Linked DNA regions of Lacibacter sp. H407. The protein of the gene in region 1 interacts with the protein of each later gene in a pairwise test. Links are inferred from orthologs where the notes say so. Each region holds a gene or a part of one and is shown on either strand. Other genes may lie near its edges. The genes, in order: ung and WG989_RS14165.

Region 1 (8,137 bases):
CTTCTATGGAATAACGGTACAAGGTCGTAATGCATTTTATTCACCCGTTGATATTTTCCACGCTTTAACATATTCTCTTAGTGATACAGTGCCCGTTTCGCCCGTAAAAAAAACAAGTTCAACACCTGTATTACAGACGAGAGCAACAGAAACACCCACCGGAAAAATTTTGTTAAATGATACCATACCGCCGAAAAAAGATTCGGTTGCGGTTGCAGATTCATTACAGCTGCGGGATTCGATGGTGCAGAAGATCGATACGTTTGATTTGAAAATGTCGAAAGATACCATTGATGCACCGGTTGATTTTGAAGCGGAAGATTCAATGGTGGTGGATATTCCGGGTAAACAGATCTTTTTATATAACAAAGCATCGGTCAAGTTTAAAGATGTAGCATTAGATGCTGCGGTGATTCGACTCGATCAGCCTACACAAATACTCACCGCTTATTCAATTAAAGATTCAGCGGGCTTGCCAACAGGTGTTCCGGCGTTTAAACAGGGCGAAAGCGCTTTTACGTCTGATACTATCCGTTACAATTTCAAAACACAGCGTGGGTTGACCATTGGCACCTATACACAGGAAGGTGAAATGTATATCTATGGTGAAAAAGTAAAGCGGATCAGTCCAACTGTTTTCTTTGCAGAAAAAGCCCGATTCACTTCTTGTAATTATGATACGCCACACTTTGCATTCAAAGCACGGAAAGTAAAGTTCATCAGCAACCAGGTTGCTGTAACAGGATTGGTGAGACCTGAATTTGAAAATGTTCCTATTCCAATTGGTTTGCCATTTGGATTGTTCCCGATGAAACAGGGGCGACGTACTGGTTTATTGCCACCGCAGCCCACAGTAAATGAACAATTGGGTTTTGGATTGGAAGGTCTTGGCTATTACAAAACGTTTGGTGAATTATGGGATGCTACCATTCGTGCAAATATTTATTCATATGGATCTTATAATTTATTTCTGACACCTACTTACAGAAAGCGATATCGCTATAGCGGAGGATTTAATCTTTCCTATATGAATAACAAGTTTGGATTTAAAGGTGATCCTGATTACTCGCCACCATCAAGAAACTTTTCTGTGCAATGGAATCATAGTTTGGATGGAAAAGCAAGGCCCGGTCAAACATTCAGTGCAAACGTAAATGTGGCTACCAGTTTGTTCAACCGGTTGTTCCCGAATAATGCGCAACAGAATTTTAATAATACATTGCAATCATCCATTGCCTATCAACGAACATGGGCAGGGAAGCCTTACAATTTAACAGTAAGTGCCAATCATAATCAAAACACCAACACAAAATTGTTTAATGTAAGCTTGCCCGATGTAGGGTTTACAGTAAACACGATCTATCCGTTTCAGAAAAAAGATTTTGTTGGAACACCAAAGTGGTATGAAAAATTAGGTGTTTCGTATAACGGAACATTCCGCAACCAGTTTGCTTTTTATGATACGGCCTTTAGTTTTAAACAACTCATTGATACGTTCGACTGGAGTGCAAGACATAGCATACCGATTCAACTTTCATTACCACCGTTAGGTCCGTTGCAAGTAGGCCCTTCGATCAGTTACGATGAAACATGGCATTCCCGTACATTTATCCGTCAATGGAACCCTGCAACAAAAACGGTTGAAACAATTGGACAAAAAGGATTCTATACCGAACGTCAAATGAGTTTTGGTTTAAACTTCAGCACGGCGTTGTTTGGAACCATGAATTTTAAGAAAGGAAATGTAAAAGCGTTGCGCCATGTAATACGTCCCACATTTGGTATGGGCTACCGGCCTGATCTCAACAGAGCGAAGTGGTATCTGGCGCAGGTTGATTCAACAGGAAGACAACTATGGTTCGATAAGTTCAATGGTTCACAGGTCGCTAATATTCCTGACGGACGATCGGGCTCCATTAATTTCTCCATTGATAATAACCTTGAGCTGAAAGTAAAAGATAAAAAAGATACCAGTGCGGCGGCTGATAAAAAAATCCGATTGATTGATGGATTTGGGATGAGCACCAGTTATAATATGCTCGCCGATTCATTTGGGTTGAGCGATTTTAATTTTTATCTACGTAGCAATTTGTTTGAAAAGATCAGTTTAACGGCGGGTGCAAATGTTTCGCCTTACCAGATCGATCAGGAAACCGGTTTCAGAAAACAACAATATGCGTGGCAAGCCGATAAATTTTCGTTGGGTCGTTTCTCCAGTGGTTTTGTGTCAGTGAGTACACAATTCAAGAGCAAACCAAAAGATGAGAAGAAGCAAAAAGAGAAAGAAGATATGGAACGGAACCGGCGAAATGATTTTGATGAGCAGGGCCGGGAACTAAATGCCATTCAAAATAACCCGGGTGAGTTTGTTGATTTCAATGTGCCGTGGAGTTTAAACCTATCGTACTCATTAAATCTTACACGCATGCTCAAGCGTGATTATTCTGGATTTGAAACAATGGTCACACAGTCGATAAATTTCAACGGCGATTTTAATTTAACGGAGAAATGGAAAGTGCAGGCCAATGGTACGTTTGATATGCAAACACGTACGCTTCAATATTTAACCACATCTATTTCGAGAGATCTTCATTGCTGGCAATTGGCGATCAATGTAACACCGATCGGGCCAATCCGCTCATTTAATATTAGCATCAGTCCCAAATCCGGTTTGCTTCGTGATTTACGTATCAACCGTTCACGGATGTTTTATGCCAACCTGCCGCAATTCTAAGGGAGATCAAAAGGATTATAAAGCCGGCTTCTTTTGTTCAATATATTCCCACATCAAACCAAATACCTGCTCTTTTAATTTCTTCACATCATCCATTTGCAGGTCTTTTGTTTCAACCGGATCGAGAAAATGCATTTCAATTTTCGATGGCCAGAAATAAAATGGTTTATTCTGCGGTAAAACTTTTTTCGTGTTGAATAAAACAGCAGGTACAACGGGTTTCTTTGCTTCAATGGCTAAACGGAAGGCGCCATCTTTAAATTCTTTGAGTGGTTGATTGGTTTTGTTACGTGTTCCTTCCGGATAAATACACATGTGCAAACCCATATCCAGCACCTTGCGCATGTACGCATAACTCTTCAAACGGCTTTCTTCACTTTTACGATCCACTAATACACTTCCACGTCGGTAGATCAAACCAAACAATGGGATCTTTGCCATTTCAATTTTTGCAATGGTTTTATTAGCACCCGGAATACCAGGCGAAGTAACGGGTACATCCATGAATGAATTATGATTGCACACCACTACATAGTTTTCGCCTTTCTTAAATTTCTCTTTACCCTTTATCACCAAACGAATACCGGCTAATGGTAACCAAACAGCCATCCAAAGTCTGGACATTGCAATAAACATCCGTGTGCGTTTTGGTTCGGGGTATAAACCCATTGCCCATGTTGGCAATAAGATGATGAGCATGGTAATGATAAACGTAAGCATGGCCCATGCAGCAAAAAATCGTCCGAGTATATTCTTAACAAAGTTCATGGTAATTTCCAATCAATAGGTTCACGTCCTTCTTTCAATAACAGCTCATTGGTTTTTGAAAAATGTTTGCAGCCGAAAAAACCATTGTATGCACTAAGAGGTGAAGGGTGCGCCGCTTTTAATACATGATGTTTTGTTTCATCAATAAGGCTTTGTTTTTCCTGTGCAAACTTTCCCCACAATAAAAACACCACACCTTTTTTTTGATCAGATATTTTTTGAATGACTGCATTGGTAAAATTTTCCCAACCGATTTTTGAATGACTGGCAGCTTCGTTGGCACGAACTGTTAAAAATGCATTCAATAACAGTACACCCTGTTGTGCCCATTTGCTGAGGTTGCCATGCTTTGCCGGCATGCCAACACCCATATCAGTTTCAATTTCTTTATAAATGTTGATGAGCGATGGGGGAGGTTGAACGCCATCCTGCACCGAAAAGCAAAGTCCGTGAGCTTGCCCGGCGCCATGATAAGGATCTTGTCCAATGATGACCACCTTTACATTCTCAAACGGCGTTTGGGTAAATGCATTGAAGATAAGCGAGCCGGGCGGGTAAATCGTTTTACCCTGCACCCGTTCTGTTTTTAAAAACGTAACAATTTGCTGGAAATAAGCCTTTGTAAACTCCTGTTTGAGCTCTTTTTTCCAACTATCTTCAATCTGAACGTCCATGCACAAATGGTTTGGATGCAATGGTACAAAAAATTACCTTTGCTGCCTCTTAATCAAAAGCTGGTCCGGTAGCTCAGTTGGATAGAGCATCAGCCTTCTAAGCTGAGGGTCATTGGTTCGAATCCAATCCGGATCACTTAAAAGAGAAAGTCCTTCACTATGAAGGACTTTCTCTTTTTAAATCACTATGGTAAATCTAGTTTTGTATTTGCATATCAGCCAATGCTAACCTCGGTCCAAATTCAACATGGTTCTGGATTGAACAACGAATCAAGCAAAGAAGAGTTTACCCCTAATTTCTGAAATTAATTCCTGTTTAAATTTTGCAATCCTGTTTTTAGTTTTATATTAGATGCCTGCCGGGCTTGCCGGTTTTGACTCTACGAAAACATCCTGCCTGCTGATCGAATTACTGCCGTACCAATTATCCTTCGAAAACATTTCCTGCTTTTTTATGAACCGAACATCGCTGTAAACGTTATTTTCTGTTGTTATCTATTCTCAGGTTTCTGTGATCCATTGATAACAGTTTGCAAATAGCTATCACAAGCAGTAAATCGATTGCCCATTATAAACAAGCTGTATGTACAAACTTTCCTTTTTTGTTTTGTTTTTGTTTTTATCCGTTGATTCCATGTCACAGATGTATGTGCAGGGAGGCGCAGGGTTGGTTACCGGGTCAAACGTTGGGGTAGGTGGTGAATTGAGCATAGGTTATGTGTACAAGAAAACAACCTTCAGCACCGGTTATTTTGCACAGGTGAATGATGCAACACCGTTATTATTCAGTTTCCAGGCAGGTTATAGAGTAAATAAAGCTGTGCGTATTTACAGTGGTTATGTCCGTAAGCATTTATCAGCCCAGTTAAAAACGTCAAACTCCAATTCATGGATAGCTGGAGCGGAGTACAACGGGAAGCGTTTTAAGAAAGGCAACTTTTATTATTCCGCCAATTATATCCCTTCTTACTTTTTTGTTTGTGTGGGGATGAAGTTCAATTACAAATAATACGTTCTTTTTAAACCAAATTTGCTGGCGAAAGACCATCGTTTTGACAGCGTGTCAATGGTCTGTGAAAAAAATATTGGCAAAAGCTTGCATAATTGAAATGAAACAGTAATTTTACGGTCAGAATTGAATCCGGCCCTAACAAATTTTCTCCACCGATTTAATTCCCCATTTAATATCTCATATCCGGAAGCCCCTTCCAAAATTCCTCTATTAACCAAATTGATTCCAGTCCTATACCCGAGATTGTTTTTTAATCAATTTGTATATGAAAACGAAATTTGTACCTGTAATTGCTGCCTTCATGATCCTGTTGTTTGTAAACACAGGCATCTCCGGAACTATTTCTCCCAAACAAGGCTGGCCGAATGTATTTGATGTTCAGGTTGAACAGCAAGGTACTGTTGTTGTGCTTCAATGGAAAGCAGACAATGAACCCGCTAACATTTATTATGAGATTGAAACAAGCACCGATGGGAAAGCATTTAAAACATCTGCGATTGTTTTAGGCGGCTTCGCTGTTGATCAACACTACACGTACAAATACAAAACAAAAAAAGCAACTGCTGCAAAAACATTCTACCGTATTAAACAACTTAATAATGATGGCACTTACAGAATTGTAAACGAGCAATCATTCTAAATATATTCAACGAACTGTTGGTTCTCTTATAGGTAAATACGCCGTCCTTATTCTTAAGGATGGCTTTTTTTTGGAATGAGGTAAGAAGTAAGAAGCTTCAGTATACCGTCCTTTTATGATGGATTAGCGAAGGTATTTTTTCAAAGTGATAGTTTACATTTCCTTCAAGCGTACCAATGCGATGTCGATGGAAAGAGGTTCTGATTGTTCGAGTATGCAAACTTTATTTGCTCCGGCCATTTCTGCAAGATCACGAAGTGCTCTTTTTTCAATATCGCTTAATCCGCCTTCAAGGCCTTCCAGTTGTTGAATAAGGATATTCATCTTAGAAAGAAAAAAACGTCCTGTTAATCCCAGTTCCTTTAATGCCGACTGAATAGTTTCGTTTGCCGGATTAAAACTGCTGATAATATTCCTTGTGCTGGAAAAAGGTTGTATCGCTTGTTTGGAAACAGTTTCACCAGTATTCAAATCTGTTACTTCAACATGATTACGTTTGATTTTGATGTAGATGGATTTTACTTTGAACATAGGAGGGATAGTAGCTTGTTGTTTATATTATAGGAGTATAGCGTTTTTATAATTCGGCACAAGCGAGACGCTTGCGCCATTGTAAGGAATCGAGATACTACTTCTGACTAATAAATCCCTTGTAATAATGTTGGTTTACTTTATAAATCAGCCCTGAACCTCTTGGCCTGTTAGTTACAAGAGTATCTATACGCCGTAAAATTTCTTTGTCAAGAGAATCAAATTCAACAGTGTAATTATCGGAGGTTACTGGAATATAAATAAGAGTATCAATTTTATTCTTATTGGCATTGAATCGGTAAATATTTTTTTTGGCAGGGAAAAGTCCCCCTCCGTAGTAAAAGGTGAAGTCTAATTTTTTGTTTACATAGTTCTTTACTACTACATCTGAACAGCCACAGTGCGATTGTGTAATTCCTTCAATTATAAAATAATCTTTTTTTGATGTTGAGCTTTTATAAGCAACTTCAGAACGCCAGTCTTTGTAAATAAGGCCGAATATAAGTCCGCAGCCAGTTAAACATGCTGTTCCAAGAAGTAATATTAAAGAGTTGAGTAGTAATTTGCAATTAAACATCTCTATTGTATTTTTTGCTCATTTACGGTCTATCTCTAATCTACAATGGATTCATCACCCCGCCTTACTCTCCAACTCCATCACCTTCTCAAACGTTGCTTCATATTCTGCATTCAACTGTTTTAGGTCGTTACTTAGTTTTTGATAATCTATTTCTGTTTGTTTGAATTTGTCTTTGTCAGAATAAGTAGAAGGCTCCGAGAGTTGCGCCTCCATTTTATTTTTTTCAATGGTAGTGGTATTGATCTTTTCTTCCAACTGTAGCAAAATACGTTGCTGCTTCTGCAACTCTTTTTTCAGCTCTTTATTGATTGCCTGCTTTGGTTCTGCAACAGTTGAATGCTGTTGAACGACAGGTTTTTGTTCCACTACTTTCTTAACGTCTGTTTTTTTTTCACTGGCAGTAAGCTCTTTATTATCGGCTGCTTTTTTCGCCATCCGTTCTTTCCACTCTAAATATTCCGTGTAAGTGCCTTTGAATTCTTTGATCTCTTCATCCACAATTTCCCAGATCTTATTCGCTGTTTGCGATACAAAGAAACGATCGTGACTCACTAAAATAATACTGCCCTGGTATTTGTTCAATGCTTCGATCAGCAATTCAACCGAATGCATATCAAGGTGGTTCGTCGGTTCATCAAGCATCAGGAAATTGGCCTTGCTGATGATCGTTTTCGCCAACGCAATTCTTGCTTTTTCACCACCACTCAATACTTTGATCTTTTTATCGATATCATCGCCACCAAATAAAAAGCAACCAAGCAGGGTGCGTAATTCCTGGTCGGTTTTCTGCGTGCTGCAGGTTTTTAATTCATCAAGCAGTGTATGATTAAGACCTAATGATTCCAATTGATGCTGTGCATAAAAACTCTCGTCCACATTATGGCCCCATTTACGTTCGCCTTCATATTGTTCAACACCGGCAATAATGCGGAGCAGGGTAGATTTACCTTTACCATTCGCACCGATCAATGCAATTTTATCGCCCCGTTCAATTTCTGCACTTGCGTTTGTTACAATTTTATTTTCACCGTAATGTTTGCTTACATGTTTTAATTCGCACAATACTTTACCCGGCATTTTATCAACCGCAAAGTTGATGCGGATGTTTGGCCGATCGCTGGAAGGCGCTTCCAGTACATCCAGCTTTTCTAATTTCTTGATAGCTGTTTGTGCAGCGGCCGCCTTACTTGCTTTTGCA
Region 2 (8,027 bases), 1.0 Mb from region 1 along the record:
CCGCCGGTAGTTTGTAGGTGATGTTATCGGTTTTCAGATACGGGTAATCAAATAAAAAATCAAACTGTCTGCTTTCTGCAGGTTTAATGGTTTCGTCGTTTAGTTTGTATTGCCGCTGCGGATAAAAATATTTACTGCCGGCTTTAAAATCGAAGAACTGCGAGTAAGCAAGTTTAATATCCACCAAATGACCATCAGCTGAATCAGCAAGAATTTTTACTTCCAGGTCGTCGGGTGTTTTGTAGCCGAAAGCGTTGACCAATGCTTTTTTTACCTGTTCTTTATTTTGACCGTCGAAGTATGCATTTACAGCTTCCCACATTTCACCTGTAACGTATACACGGCTAAGTAAGATGGCGCTCCCATCATCATACAATTCTGCGTTGGTAGTGGCACGCCATTGGTTGAGCGTGCTTTTGCTTCTTGGCGTTTTAGCGATCACACCTCCGTTTTCTGTAAGTAGTAAGGCGTTTCTGTTTTCTGTAAATGTTCCCAATACACCCGGCAGTGTTTGTTTACTGGTGCACTCCAGCCAAACAGAATCGTTCTTCAACGGCACGCAAAGTATTACATGATTGAAGATGCTTGATGCAAACGTTGGATCTACAGGAAATTCATTCGTGCCTGCATTGATCAATGCAGCATATGCTTTAATGCCCACTGCATTCAGCATGTTCTTCATGTAATGTGTTAAGCCTTTGCAATCACCATATTTCTTCTGCTCGGCAAACGAAACCGGAAAAGGTTTAAAACCACCAATACCAAATTGGATACTCACATAACGGAATTCTTTTTGCATATACCGGTAAAGGATCGCAATTTTTTCCTGATCTGTGGCTGCATCTTTTATTAATGATTTAAAAAATTCAACACGTTCCGGTTTAAACGGGTTTTCTTCTTCATAAAACGGGTAGGTCCATTTGCCAAACTCTTTCCAGTTTTCCAATGAGCCGGGATAACCATCATAACTGAATTGAGTAGGAGATACATCTACCCATGGAAGTGAAACCCAGGCGCCATACGATGATGTTTCTTTTGCAGGCACAGGTTTGTTATTCAGCTCCCATGTATAAACCGTTTTTTTATCCTCTTTTGTAAGGGTTGGCTCCTGCTTAAAATTGTAAACTTTGTATTTAACAGGGATGGCAGATTTTATTACGTACCTGCTTTTTTTATACGATTCTGTAGTACTTCCAAAAAACCATGGTTGAAGGTCAAGGATTCCTGTGCAGTTGATCTCATATTCTGTTTCGATGGTACAGGGGGTTCCGGGTACAGGAAAATCAAGTTCATACAGTTTGTTATCTGATGCAAGTGTAATACCATCGTAAGTGCCTTCCAGTTTAAAATCCTTTTTCTTGAACCGGGAAACTTCAATGCCCAGTTCATTATACACTTTAATGGTTATTTCTTCCAGCTTACGAAATTTGTCAACGCCAATACGCACAACCGAATGTCGTAAGCCTGCCTTTGTAAGCACAGTAACAATGTTGTGAGAACGAATTGTCATTTTGGAAGGCGATTCAATGTCGATCTCGCTTTCTTCTAAATGATAGACTGCATCGGCATCTTTCTTTAAACTATCCGGCAATGTGATGGACGAGTAGTTTAGAAGTGATTGAGAAGCTGCTGTGTACTGCAGCAAAACGATAAAAAGAAGTGTCAGTAGGTTTCTCATGGTTTGGGGATTGTTTTGCGTTTGAATACGATCTGCTCATTCAGCATTTCAAACAGTTTGGCGTAGAATGTTTTGAAATCGAGATACTCATCCACATAATAGGTTGGACGTTTTATTTCCAATGTATAACGCATCGAAACAGTGTTCTCATTTTTGTTTACGAAGCGCTGTAGAACAATACTGGTGTCGGGCATGATCATCCGGATATTTTTCGGCAATTCTTCCGGTACAAGATTATTCGGAAAACGTATGGTGGTAAACATGTTGTAGTACTGCGTGTATCCAAACTCAATATCTGTAAATCGTTTGTCTGAAATAAAATCATTCGTTTCGAGTTCCATTAAAAAGTTAGGGGAGTAGAAAAGATATTCACCGCTGCTGTTGAGTGTACCTTGAAATTGTACAAGGTTTTCTAATGGCAGGCTATCGTTTTTCTCATTCTTATACGTGAGTGAATCAAACTTAAACTCCGGATGCGGGTTGTTGAAATAATCATCCTTGTATTGTTTTTCGCCTCGGCGGAGTGAACGCATCCGTTCATTTTTTGCATAGTCATGTGCAATAATATTGGCACTGCCTTTTAATTTTCCTTCTGCATCAATTTCACCTAATACAGATGTTATTAAACGGAAGCGGTGCTTCATATCGCCCATTACAATGAATTGTGCCAGGTCTTTATCAACTAAATATCCTTCTGTAAACTGAACATCCCATGGCGTAATAAACGGAGGATTGGTATAATTAGTAGCGTCCAATATGTACGGTTTTTGATCTACTTCTGCATATACATACACATCATTGAATTGATAAAGGAATGGATAGGCTGTATTTACTTTTCCATTTGTACGGGTGCTTACTAACACAGGATAGGCTTTAATATCTGCATCACGCAGCAGGTTTACCAATAATAAATTCATGTCTGCACTGTTACCGCTGTGTTTTTCCAATGCATTTTTTACACCTGCATCGCTCCATCTGCTTGTTTGTCCGTTCCACGTTACTTCTTTTTTTACAAAATTTAAAACGGTGACCATGCGTTGGTACGGATCGGTGATCGTTTTCAGATCGCTTTGCAAACTGGTTCCTTTAAATACATTTTTGCGTAGTTGTGCACCAAAGTATTCGTTCTCCAGCAGTTGTTCGGTTAGCTGCGGCCATGTAGTCATTCTTGGTTTGCCGTCAATAGCCCGTAACTGAAAATCGATTCGCTGCAAATAATCTTTTGCACTGCTCATATAAGGTTCACGATCCAATCCGGGAATATTGGTCATTACAAATCGTTTCACTTTGTTGATGCCTTCGGTAGTTTCTTTTACAGGTAATGTTCTGCGGATGAGATACGTAAACTCAAGTACTTCCGGAATTTCTACATTGTATTCGCTGTAACGAACAGGATGGGCACGTTGAAAGGTCCAGTCTTCAATTTCAATTGAATTACGTTTGCTGTCTTCAAATCTGTATTCAATAATACTTCCCACTTTTACATTGGGCAATGTAAATACCATCATCTCTGATTCACTGCCCAGCTTTTGTTCCATCACCGCTTTCTTTTCCAGCTTGGTGGTTTCCACTTCACCATTTGCGTTGAGGTTATAGGTATAGCCTTCAATATTGCGGATACGTTGTGCAGTTCCAACACTGTAATAGGGAATGCGTACGTTGGCAAGGTCCACCGCTTTTTCATTCAATATTTTAATGCGGATGCGATTGGTAGTTTCGTTTACAAAATCAGATGATGTGAAATAATATCTCACCTCCGCAACATCAAGCAGGTATTCTGCAATCGCTTCTTTATCATAGCTGCATTCTTTCGATTCAAATTCAGCTTTATCAATTTTTCCGAACGAAGGAATTTTTTGTGCGTTGGATTGTAAACAAAAGAAGATTGCTGACAGCAATGTGAAAAGGGTTCTCATGTTGATTGTGGTTTCAATTATACTACAAGTATAAAAAAACAATACCAACAAGCCTTCATATGTTTAAAAAAAGATCCCTCTTATTCTTGTAAAATAAGAGGGATCACCTACTGAAAAACTCAACGATTAATTTTGTTCTAATCCACTGAAGAAAAAGTTTCCTTCAATTTTTGCATTCTCATCACTGTCGCTTCCATGTACTGCATTTTCACCAACAGATGTTGCAAACAATTTACGGATGGTTCCTTCATCTGCTTTTGCTGGATCAGTTGCACCAATAAGTGTGCGGAAATCAGACACAGCATTGTCTTTTTCAAGAATAGCTGCGATAATAACACCGCTGCTCATAAACTCAACCAGCTCTCCGTAAAACGGACGCTCTTTATGTATTGCGTAAAATTCGCCGGCTCTTTCAGCCGAAAGTTTTGTTTGTTTCAATGCTACTACACGGAAACCTGCTTTAATAATTTTGTCTAAAATAGCACCGGCATGACCATTCTTCATTGCGTCGGGCTTGATCATTGTAAACGTACGATTGCTCATGATTTTCTTTGTTTTTGCGGCGCAAAGATAAGGGAGAAGGAGTAAGGCACAAGGATAAAGGCACAAGACACCCGTAACCCATAACTCTTACCTCATAACTTATCCATTTCCCCTACATTTGCAACCGTCTTTATGCAAGAAATCAACGAATTATATCCATTATTGAGCACGCCCGCCAAGGTTGTGATCACCACCCACCAAAAGCCCGATCCTGATGCAATGGGCTCGTCGCTGGGTCTTTACCATTTATTAACGCAACTCGGTCATACAGTTCAGGTGATATCACCTACCAACTGGGCGGCCTTTCTCGACTGGATGCCCGGCTGTGAAACAGTGTTGAATTACGAGATCACCATTGATAAGAGTAATACAATTATAAATGATGCAGATTTGATCTTTTGTCTCGACTTCAATGCCCTGAACCGTGTTAAACGCATGGCGCAGGTAATTGAGCAGGCAAAGGGGCAACGTATTTTGATCGATCACCACCGTGAACCGCAAACAGAAGTGTTTGCTTATGGCGTTAGTGATACAACGAAAAGCTCCACCTGTGAGATGGTGTACGATTTTATTGTAAAAAGCGGACATGCTGATAAGTTGAACATGGACATGATGCGCTGCCTGTATGCCGGTGTAATTGGCGATACCGGTAGTTTCCGTTTTGCCGCTGCATCTGCAAGTGTGTTTGAAATGGTGGCCGATTTTAAGCGTCGTGGCCTGGAGCATACCCAAATTCACGAAAATATTTACGATAACTTCCTCGAAAACCGGTTCCGCTTTATCGGGCATGTGCTTACCAACCGGATGGAGATCGACTACCAGTTGAATACAGCACTTATTTGGGTAACCAAGCAGGATTTGCTTCGCTACCAGATCAAAACCGGCGATACAGAAGGTTTGGTGAACTATCCGTTGGGAATACAAGGCATTAAATTGGCCTGTATTGTGATAGACAGGGACGAAAAAAGAAAATGGAGCTTCCGCAGCAAAGGTGACTTTGATTGCAATACATTTGCCCGGCAATATTTTAACGGGGGTGGGCATTTCAACGCAGCAGGCGGGGAAACAGATGATAGCCTGGATACAACCTTACGCAAATTCAAAGATGTTATTCAAGAATATAAATCGCAGTTAGAAACGTTTTAAAAACAAACAATGAAGACAATTCAATCAATTTTTGTAGCCATGCTGGCGGTAGTGGTGCTGGCAAGTTGCGGTGGCGGCTCTTTCAAAAAAGCAAAGAGCGGTTTGCTGTACAAGATCATTTCTGATGGAAAAGGTGCACCGTTGAAAGCGGGTACATTCATCAAATTCAACGCTATTGTAAAACAAAAAGATTCTGTTACCTATAATTCATATGGTAAGATCCCTGCGTTTACAGCTGTTGACAGTGCAGGTCGTCCGTATGATCTTTCTGAAATTATTCCAATGATGAAAGCAGGCGATAGTGCTGTAATTGTGCAAAGTGCCGATTCAATTGCAAAATTGAATATGGGTCAAATGCCTCCGGGTATGAAGAAAGGTGATAAGATCACCATCACCATCCGCATTACAAAGGTGATGAAAGACATTACTGAAGCGCAGAATGAATTTAACGCTGAGATGGAAGCGCAGAAAACAAGAGAGTTTAAGGATGTAGAAGCTTACCTGAAATCGAAGAATGTAACTGCTACTAAAACTGCCTTGGGTACTTATGTTGAAGTGTTGAATGCAGGTACTGGCGCAAAACCAGACAGCGGTCAGCAGGTAATGGTAAAGTATACCGGAATGAATTTCGACGGAACTAAGTTTGATTCAAACGTAGATACAAGTTTTGGTCACGTTGATCCATTGCCATTGGTAATTGGTCAGCAGGGAAGTATTCCTGGTTTTGAAGATGCAGTAAAACAAGTAGCTGTTGGTGGTAAAGTGAAAGCTTATATCCCTTCTATGCTTGCTTACGGAATGCAGGGCTCACCTCCCAAGATCAAGCCTTACGATAACCTGATCTTCGAAATTGAAGTGTTGAGCATTGGTGCTCCAACGCCGCCTGCTCCACAGCAGATGCCTCAACAAAACCCGAACGGACAACAATAAGATTCGATCTTAAATGAATAGAGAAAGGAGACAGTTTACTGTCTCCTTTCTTATTTTCTGAAATAGTTGATCGGTTTTTTTTCGGCTATGCGTTACTGTAAGCTTCGTATAGTTTGATAGCTTCTACTGCTTCCCTTACATCGTGCACCCGTAGAATAGATGCACCTTTTGTCAGCGCAAGTGTATTTAGTACTGTTGTTCCGTTCAATGCTTCTTCCGGTGTAACATGCAATGTTTTCCAGATGGTTGATTTGCGGCTTAGCCCTGCCAATACCGGTAGCTGAAACAGATGAAACACTTCCATCTGCTTCAGTAATTGAAAATTATGATTGATAGTTTTGCCGAAACCAAAACCCGGATCGATGATGATATCTGTTATACCCGCCGCTTTGCATGCCGCTGTTTTTTGAATGAAATAATCCACCACTTCTTTTGCAATATTATCGTAGGTGGGTTTGTCCTGCATGGTATCAGGTGTGCCTTGCATATGCATGGCAATAAACGGAATATTTAAAGAAGCAACTGTTGAAAGCATGTTTGTATCCATATCACCGGCACTGATGTCGTTTACCAGATCAACTCCTGCAGCAACGGTTTCTTTTGCTACAGTTGCATGATAGGTGTCGATCGATAAAAAAACAGATGGATAATTTTCTTTGATGCTTTTGATGGCGGGCAGTACTCTGTTCAACTCCTCAGCTGCTGTTAAACGATCGCTGCCCGGCCTTGTGCTTTGTCCGCCAATATCCAGGATTGTGGCACCTTCGTCAATCATTTGTCCTGCTTTCTGTAACACATCGGTTTGTTCCACACGGCTTCCGCTGTAAAATGAATCGGGTGTAATGTTGAGAATGCCCATTACCACCGGTTTATCCAGCACCAATAATCTTCCTTTGCAGTTGAGTGTGTACATTGTATTTTTGGGAACTTAGCTGAAGTTCAGCACGAATTAACGAAACAATTTTCAACCGTTCATGAATACGATCGAGCAATATACGCAGGCAGTAAATCAGTGCAGGGATATCTTTAAGAAAAAGACGAGTGACTATGGTACTTCATGGCGGGTTTATCGAACTATTTCCATTGTTGATCAGATCTATATCAAAGCCAAACGTATACGCACCATCCAGGAAAAACAGGAACAGAAGATCGGTGATACCATTGCTTCTGAATTTAAAGGTATCTTGAACTATGCGGTGATGGGGTTGATCCAGTTGGAGCTTCCTCCCAGTGAAAATGATGAGTTATCTGTTGAAAAAGTAATGGAGCTGTACAACGATAAAATTGCAAAGGCCCAATTGCTCATGCTCGATAAGAATCATGATTACGGTGAGGCATGGCGTGAGATGAGCCAGGAAAGTTTTGTTGACCTGATGCTGGCCAAGCTGCAACGCATCCGCCAGATATTGCAGAACGATGGCAAAACCTTGGTGAGTGAAGGAATTGATGCCAACTATTACGACATCATCAACTATGCAATTTTTGGTTTGATCCTGATTGAAGAAGGAACGCACAAGAGATGATGTCTGATGTAGGATTTCGGATTTTAGATTGGCGATTGCAGATTATTTGCCTATTAACTGTTGACCATTGCCAATTGGTAACTGCTATTCACTACAACAATTCACAACATGAATAAATCGCTTACACTTGCCCGTTGGTTCGTTGGTATTCTGTTTATCTTTTCCGGATTGGTAAAAGCCAATGATCCACTTGGATTGAGTTATAAGATGCAGGAGTTTTTTGAAGCATGGCAATTATCAGGCTTTCATGATTATACATTGGGAATGTCAATCCTCATGAATGCGTTTGAA

The links.
Region 2: the proteins of ung (region 1) and WG989_RS14165 interact in binary tests that used the Escherichia coli proteins (3 or more experiments, as listed by UniProt). The link is inferred for Lacibacter sp. H407 from one-to-one orthologs.

What each region holds. Positions count from the first base shown.
Region 1 is NZ_JBBKTU010000001.1:4,279,203-4,287,339, reverse strand. Bases 2,338-5,279 are described here. They hold ung (uracil-DNA glycosylase), read right to left. Parts: upstream 4,177-5,279; coding sequence 3,499-4,176; downstream 2,338-3,498. Other genes in these bases: WG989_RS18390 (hypothetical protein), read left to right, coding at 4,760-5,185; WG989_RS18405 (lysophospholipid acyltransferase family protein), read right to left, coding at 2,750-3,502; WG989_RS18410 (putative LPS assembly protein LptD), read left to right, coding at 2,338-2,734. Also shown: more of WG989_RS18410, read left to right, coding at 1-2,337; WG989_RS18385 (hypothetical protein), read left to right, coding at 5,454-5,828; WG989_RS18380 (hypothetical protein), read right to left, coding at 5,982-6,359; WG989_RS18375 (hypothetical protein), read right to left, coding at 6,457-6,936; WG989_RS18370 (ABC-F family ATP-binding cassette domain-containing protein), read right to left, coding at 6,991-8,137. UniProt on the Escherichia coli protein: Excises uracil residues from the DNA which can arise as a result of misincorporation of dUMP residues by DNA polymerase or due to deamination of cytosine.
Region 2 is NZ_JBBKTU010000001.1:3,250,156-3,258,182, forward strand. Bases 2,430-5,261 are described here. They hold WG989_RS14165 (nucleoside-diphosphate kinase), read right to left. Parts: upstream 4,138-5,261; coding sequence 3,721-4,137; downstream 2,430-3,720. Other genes in these bases: WG989_RS14160 (DUF3857 domain-containing protein), read right to left, coding at 2,430-3,594; WG989_RS14170 (DHH family phosphoesterase), read left to right, coding at 4,270-5,261. Outside these bases: WG989_RS14155 (DUF3857 domain-containing protein), read right to left, coding at 1-1,678; more of WG989_RS14160, read right to left, coding at 1,675-2,429; more of WG989_RS14170, read left to right, coding at 5,262-5,283; WG989_RS14175 (FKBP-type peptidyl-prolyl cis-trans isomerase), read left to right, coding at 5,293-6,213; folP (dihydropteroate synthase), read right to left, coding at 6,299-7,126; WG989_RS14185 (DUF1599 domain-containing protein), read left to right, coding at 7,188-7,736; WG989_RS14190 (BT_3928 family protein), read left to right, coding at 7,845-8,027. UniProt on the Escherichia coli protein: Major role in the synthesis of nucleoside triphosphates other than ATP. The ATP gamma phosphate is transferred to the NDP beta phosphate via a ping-pong mechanism, using a phosphorylated active-site intermediate.